Regions from separate parts of the Lysinibacillus sp. FSL P2-0066 genome, predicted to be linked through region 2. Evidence: a T-box and tRNA genes for the amino acid it is inferred to sense, from the RefSeq annotation. Region 2 holds a T-box; the other holds one or more tRNA genes.

Region 1 (3,416 bases), 1.5 Mb from region 2:
TAGCTGGTCGTCTGCTGCGATTTGCGAATACATATCAAGCCCTTCTGTACCAGCTACTTCTGCATCTAAATAATAATCCGGTTTCTTTTTTCGAATACGGTCAATGCAGAGGTTTGTCGCTATGCGATAAAGCCACGTCGAAAACTTTCTTTTCTGATCAAATGTATGCAAGTTCATATAAGCACGCACAAAAGCCTCTTGAGCAATATCTTCAGACTCTTGTTTGTTGCCTAACATTCGATAGCATACTTGGTACAGTTTGTGCTGATAGAGACTCACAATATCGGCAAATGCGTTTTGATCGCCTTTAAGCACTTGTTTTATTCTCTTATTTACTAACGCATCCATTGTGTTGACTTCTCCACCTTTACAACTGTCTTATACTATACGAAGCACCGATAAGAAAAGTTTCGTTTTAATTCAATTATAGCAAAAGATTTTTATGCAATGTGGCAACAGGCAATTTTTTGTCAAATTTTCTTTAAACTAGTGTTTCGCCAAATAAAGATCCCATTAATGCAACAGCCACATTTGCTGTTGTATTCTTTTCATCTAATATAGGATTTACCTCTACAAACTCTGCTGAAGTTACCATGCCTGATTCTTGTAACATTTCCATTGCTAAATGGCTTTCTCGATAAGTAATTCCGCCTGGGACTGGTGTACCCACACCTGGCGTATAAAGTGGATCTAGTCCGTCTAAATCAAGCGATAAATGTAAGCCATCAACATTTCGTTCCTTTAAATAAGCAAGTGCATCTTCCATCACACGTGTCATGCCAAGTCGGTCAATTTCATGCATTGTATATACTTTAATTCCTTGTTGACGAATCAATTCACGCTCTCCTGGGTCTACTGAACGAGCTCCAATAATTATAACGTTTTCTGGCTTAATTTTTGGAGCATAGTTACGAATTTGCACTAAACGCTCATGTCCTAGCCCAATACTAACTGCTAACGGCATCCCATGTATATTGCCTGAAGGTGTTGTTTCAGGTGTATTTAAATCTGCATGAGCGTCATACCAGATAACACCAAGATTTTTGTAATGCTCGCCTAATCCTGCTAATGTTCCAATAGCAATACTATGATCTCCACCAAATACTAGTGGGAATTTTTTTTGTTCCACTACTTCATGTACACTATTGGCTAATGCAGTGCTAACTTCTACAACTTCCTCTAAATTTAGTAATTTTTCATCCACAGCTCCGTCTGCAAGCTTTTGACTAACACGAATATCCCCTTGATCCTGTACATCGTGTCCGATAGCCTCTAAACGTTCAACAACACCTGCATATCGAATAGCACTTGGTCCCATATCTACACCACGACGTGTTTGTCCGTAATCTGTTGGTACTCCAATAATAGAAATATTAAGTTTATTCATGTTTTTATACCCCCTAAAAGTTATAAGACTATTGTAAAGCCTACATACTACTTGGTTCAACTCGACAAAAAGTTGCATATTTATTCATTTATAAATAACATAAAAAAATCTCCTACTGTTTTCAGCAAGAGATTAGTTATCTGTAGTTAATATAACACTTTTGAATAATTTTATTCTAGAAAAGTGAGCCATGAAGGACTCGAACCTTCGACCCTCTGATTAAAAGTCAGATGCTCTACCAACTGAGCTAATGGCTCATAAAAGAAAAAATGGCTGGGGTACTAGGATTCGAACCTAGGCATGACGGAATCAAAATCCGTTGCCTTACCGCTTGGCTATACCCCAATCATTTATAAAACTGGTGGAGGGGGACGGATTCGAACCGCCGAACCCTAAGGAGCGGATTTACAGTCCGCCGCGTTTAGCCACTTCGCTACCCCTCCGAAATAACACAATAAGAATGGTGGAGGATGACGGGCTCGAACCGCCGACCCTCTGCTTGTAAGGCAGATGCTCTCCCAGCTGAGCTAATCCTCCATAGAAACAGGTGTTATATCACAGTTTATTTTCTTTATAAAGCCTATGTTTTAAATGGTGACCCCTACGGGATTCGAACCCGTGTTACCGCCGTGAAAGGGCGGTGTCTTAACCACTTGACCAAGGGGCCAATATTACGTCTCAAACAAGACAAGAATTATAATAACATTTTTAATTAATAATTGCAATGCTTTTTTAAAAATTTTTTTATGTATTATAGTACTTAAAAAAAGGGCAAAAAAATGGCTCCGAAGGCAGGACTCGAACCTGCGACAACCTGATTAACAGTCAGGTGCTACTACCAACTGAGCTACTTCGGAACGATACTATTCACTTTGGTTTTAGACAACCTCTTAAGTACATTTATTATTATAGCAAGCATTATAAATAATGCAACACATTTTATGAAAATTTTTATATTTTTTTGTCGAAGTCTGCTTCTATATTCGTCTCACAGCATAATAGTTCTCTATTAACTCTAATATTTCTATTTAACGTACTAATTATTCTTGCTGTATATTATTTCAATTGTTAAAATAAAAATAGTTTTACGAATTTTCTATCAAATTTTCTGGGGGAGGATGTTCAAGATGGTATCAAATGATTTAATTGCACCTGAATTTTATAACATCACAGAGGAATTAGAAAAATTTTCGCAAGATAGTGATCGCCAAGCAATACGTTGGTTAAATACCCAACAAGAGAGACGGACAGTTTCTTATGTGGAACTTAATCAAAAAATGAATCAATACGCAAATGCTTTTACGGAGAAGGGGCTTCAAAAGGGTGATCGTGTATTAGTTATTATTCCTCGACTTCCAGAAGCCTATTTCGTTTTTTTAGGCTGCTTAAAGGCTGGCATTGTACCTATTTCATGTTCAGAGATGCTACGTGCAAGCGATTTAGAATATCGTATGGAGCATTCTTCTGCTAGTGCAGTGATTGCCTATGAGGCTTTTACTAGTGAAATTGATCAAATTACTTCTTCTGTAGACGCATTGAAAAATAAACTAGTGATCGGTGCTGCGAAAGGAGATTGGACTTCTCTAGATGAATTGGCAAACAAGCAACCAGTTACATTTACAGCTGTAGCTACTACACGTGATGACATGGCATTCCTATCTTATACATCTGGTACCACTGGCAAACCTAAAGGTGTTGTTCATTCACATGGCTGGGGTTATGCGCATATTAGAACTGCAGCTTCAAAATGGCTTTGTGTACGTGAAGGAGACCTTGTGTGGGCAACAGCTGCTCCAGGTTGGCAAAAGTGGATATGGAGTCCTTTTTTATCAACAATCATGCTCGGTGCTACCGCATTTGTCTATCATGGTGGATTCGATGCAAAAACCTACCTTCAATTAATGCAGGATGAAAAAGTTAATGTTCTATGTTGTACACCGACTGAATACCGTATTATGGCGAAAATTGATAATTTACAAGATTATAATCTATCATCTTTACGTAGTGCTGTTTCTGCTGGTGAACCTTT
Region 2 (3,416 bases):
TAGCAAGAGGTTTTAAGCCGTTGCTACGGATTGTTTTAATGAGACGCTCCGCTTCCTCGCCTGGATCAAATACGATACATTCTTTTTCTTTATTCGATACGATATAGCAATTCGTTTGGACGGGACCAAGAGAATAACTTCGTACGTTCATCATAGTTATCACCTCAACTTCCTATTATACAGACTTTGCCACAATTTGACGATAAATGTTCATAGTTTGCAGTATTTTAGTCCTCGACAAAAACAAGTAGAACGTTTACAATTAAGGAGGAATATTGTTTGCGACATTCATTTTCTGATGTCGAAAGGAGTGTCTATTTTTAATGAACTTATTAATGGTTATTTTTGGTCTAGTAGCGATTTTAGCTGTAGTTGGTACATTCCAAGCAATTAAAGAAAAGAACCTATTAAGCGTTGTTTTCAACTTATTAAGTGCTGCTGTATTCGGATGGTTCGTCATCATGACGATTGTTCACAGCGGTTACCCACCAAAATTACACTAAAATTCAGACAAAAAAAGAGCAGTCTCCTCGGAGATTGCTCTTTTTTTGTTTGTTATTACTTATTGAGTTGAAGAAATCGTTTCTTGCCCAATTGTAGGACATCATTATTCATTAATACTTGTGATAAATCATCCATCGCTATCTTTTCTCCATTCAAGGAGACTCCATTTTGCTTGATTAACCGCAAAAACTCACTCTTACTATGAATAAAACCTATTTCCACTAGTTGTGGAATGATATCCATTATTCTTTCCTTATCAATTTCTAAGAGCAGTATGGGAATGTTTTTGGGTATTTCCTTTCTTTGAAATGCTGCTTCAAAATAAGCTCTTGCTTCCTCCATTGCTGTAGGTCCATGATATAAAGTCGTTATAATTTCTGCTAATAGAAATTTCAAATCGCGGGGATTCTCTCCCCTTTGTAGTCTCTCTTTAATAGCCTGCACTTTTAGTGGATGCTCATCTGTTGCTAATTCGAAATATTTGATAATTAAAGTATCTGGTATTTCCATCACTTTTTTAAACATAATCTCAGGTGCTTCATTGATACCAATATAATTACCTAAGCTCTTACTCATTTTTTCAATGCCATCTAATCCCTCTAGTAGGGGCATAAAAATAGCAATTTGTTTTTCTAATCCTCGATGCTTTTGTAAGGTGCGCCCCATTAGAATATTGAACGTCTGATCCGTTCCACCTAACTCTATATCTGCCTCAAGCTCTACCGAATCATACGCTTGCATAAGTGGGTAGAAAAACTCATGTATACCAATTGGTATGTGCTGTTGGTAACGTTTCTGAAAATCCTCGCGCTCTAAAAGTCGAGCAACAGATGTTGAGGCTGCTAGCTTGATGACTTCTTCAAAGGACAGTTTTGCTAACCATTCACTATTAAAACGAACCGTTGTCTTGTTTATATCTAGCACTTTAAAAATTTGCTCACAATATGTTTGGGCGTTTTTCTTTACTGTATCGTCGTTTAAGGCTGTTCGCCCCTTTGCTTTACCTGTAGGATCGCCAATTCGTCCTGTAAAATCACCGATCACAATCACTGCTTGATGGCCTAAATCTTGCATTTGCTTGATTTTTCGTAGAACAACAGCATGACCTAAATGAATATCGGGTGCGGACGGATCGAGCCCTAGCTTAATCGTTAAAGGTAGCTGTTCCTTATACGATCGCTCTAATTTTCCAAGTAAATCCTGCTCATCTACGATCTTGCTAGCGCCTTTCTTGATAATCGCTATTTGCTCCTTTGGTGTTAAAAACATACGAAACATCTCCTTGTAATATTAAATATTAATATTGCAAGCTCTATAAGAGTTCATGAGGTACTGACTGTTGACAAGGCTTTACTAACTTTTATCTAAATCCACTGCTTAAAAGGCATAAAAAAAACGCCTTTAGGAAATTCCTAAAGGACGTAGATAAACGTGTTACCACCTTTTTTCGAGAGCTATTCACATAGCCCTCCTCAACAAGTACAGCCGTAGCGATACTTCTGCAATGATTACGGATGCAACCCCGTCGTAGCCTACTTAAGTTTCGGTACGCAGCTCCAAGATGTATTCACTTTAATATCCCTTGCGCCTCTCAACAACCGGCTACTCTCTGTCAGTTCCATTAAAGTTACTCGTTCTTTTCGATGCCTTTCACTCTTATACTCCGAAATGCGAAAAACAAATCTTCGTTATGCAGATATTTACACTTATTATAATCATCTCTTTTTCTTTGTCAATAGAGAAAGGTCAATAAAGTGTTTTCACTTGCCTAGCGTAGTAACATTGTGAAGGGTGTTTTCTTAAACATAAGATTCACAAATAAATTTTATAAATGGTTGCGTGTGACTAATTCCTTTTTATCCGCAATATAAAAAGAGAGATCTCTACACGAGATCTCTCTTTGATTATTTTACTGAATCCTGCTTTAAATTACCTGTTTTTTCGTCATAGAAGCGAAGTAAGTCTCCATTGATGATGGCATCGGAGTTTTCTAGCTCCATAGTGGCACGATCAGCATAAGGCTGACATGGCTCAACATCTATTTCTTCGCCAGTTGCTTTGTCATAGCAAGCTTCACCAGCATAGACGTATTTATCTGTAATAAAGCGTCCATCACGGAAGACTACAAAGTCCTCATGCTCTGGAGAGAATAAATCTGCACCCATTTGCATATCTTTGGACGTTTCAACGCCAAGAAGATGTAAGATCGTTGGACGTAAATCCATTTGTCCTGAAATCTCAGTCATTTCTTTTCCATCGCCAGCTCCTGGGATGTGGATGAATAAAGGTACTTCTTGAAGCATTGCATTATCCATTGGTGTAATTTGATCTTTTCCTAAATATTGTGCCATTGCTTTATTATGGTTCTCAGAAATACCATAGTGATCCCCATACATCACGATAATAGAGTTATCATAGACACCTTGATCTTTTAACTGTTGGAAGAAGTCTTTTAAAGCTTCATCCATGTAGCGTACAGTTTGGAAGTAACGATTTAATGTACCTGAATTTGAATCATATTCAGGAATCATAATATCTTCTGGGTCCAATGTAAATGGATAATGGTTCGTTAATGTAATAAGTCTAGAGTAGAATGGCTGTGGCATATCTTTCATTAAAGCAGCTGATTGCTCTAAGAATGGAACATCTTTCATTCCCCAGTTTACAGCTTGCCCCTCTTCCACAGTATATGAATCTATATCGTAGAATTTATTAATTTTTAACGATTGGTACATCATGTCACGATTCCAGAATGATTTATTATTAGGGTGCATGACATTTGTAAAGTAACCATTTTCTCCAAGGCGTTCAGCCATTGAATTATACGTATTTCCACCATGCGTGAAGAATACAGCACCTCGACCTAAGCCAAACAATGAGTTTTCAACAATAAACTCAGAGTCAGATGTTTT

The links. A T-box is a leader RNA that pairs with one kind of tRNA and senses whether it is charged. The one in region 2 lies ahead of tyrS (tyrosine--tRNA ligase), so its partner is inferred to be a tRNA-Tyr.
Region 1: it encodes a tRNA-Tyr, which carries the amino acid that the T-box ahead of tyrS (tyrosine--tRNA ligase) is inferred to sense. The anticodon was not compared.

The regions. Positions count from the first base shown of each region.
Region 1 covers NZ_CP150202.1:4,376,438-4,379,853, forward strand. Annotated here, with positions in the region: gene sigW (RNA polymerase sigma factor SigW) at 1-348, opposite strand, end outside; gene rocF (arginase) at 482-1,387, opposite strand; tRNA gene MKZ14_RS21740 (tRNA-Lys) at 1,572-1,644, opposite strand; tRNA gene MKZ14_RS21745 (tRNA-Gln) at 1,658-1,732, opposite strand; tRNA gene MKZ14_RS21750 (tRNA-Tyr) at 1,747-1,830, opposite strand; tRNA gene MKZ14_RS21755 (tRNA-Val) at 1,849-1,924, opposite strand; tRNA gene MKZ14_RS21760 (tRNA-Glu) at 1,980-2,054, opposite strand; tRNA gene MKZ14_RS21765 (tRNA-Asn) at 2,168-2,244, opposite strand; gene MKZ14_RS21770 (acyl--CoA ligase) at 2,515-3,416, shown strand, end outside.
Region 2 covers NZ_CP150202.1:2,842,723-2,846,138, forward strand. Annotated here, with positions in the region: gene MKZ14_RS14205 (MBL fold metallo-hydrolase) at 1-154, opposite strand, end outside; gene MKZ14_RS14210 (DUF2759 domain-containing protein) at 324-503, shown strand; gene tyrS (tyrosine--tRNA ligase) at 559-1,773, opposite strand; T-box leader at 1,917-2,157, opposite strand; gene MKZ14_RS14220 (LTA synthase family protein) at 2,409-3,416, opposite strand, start outside.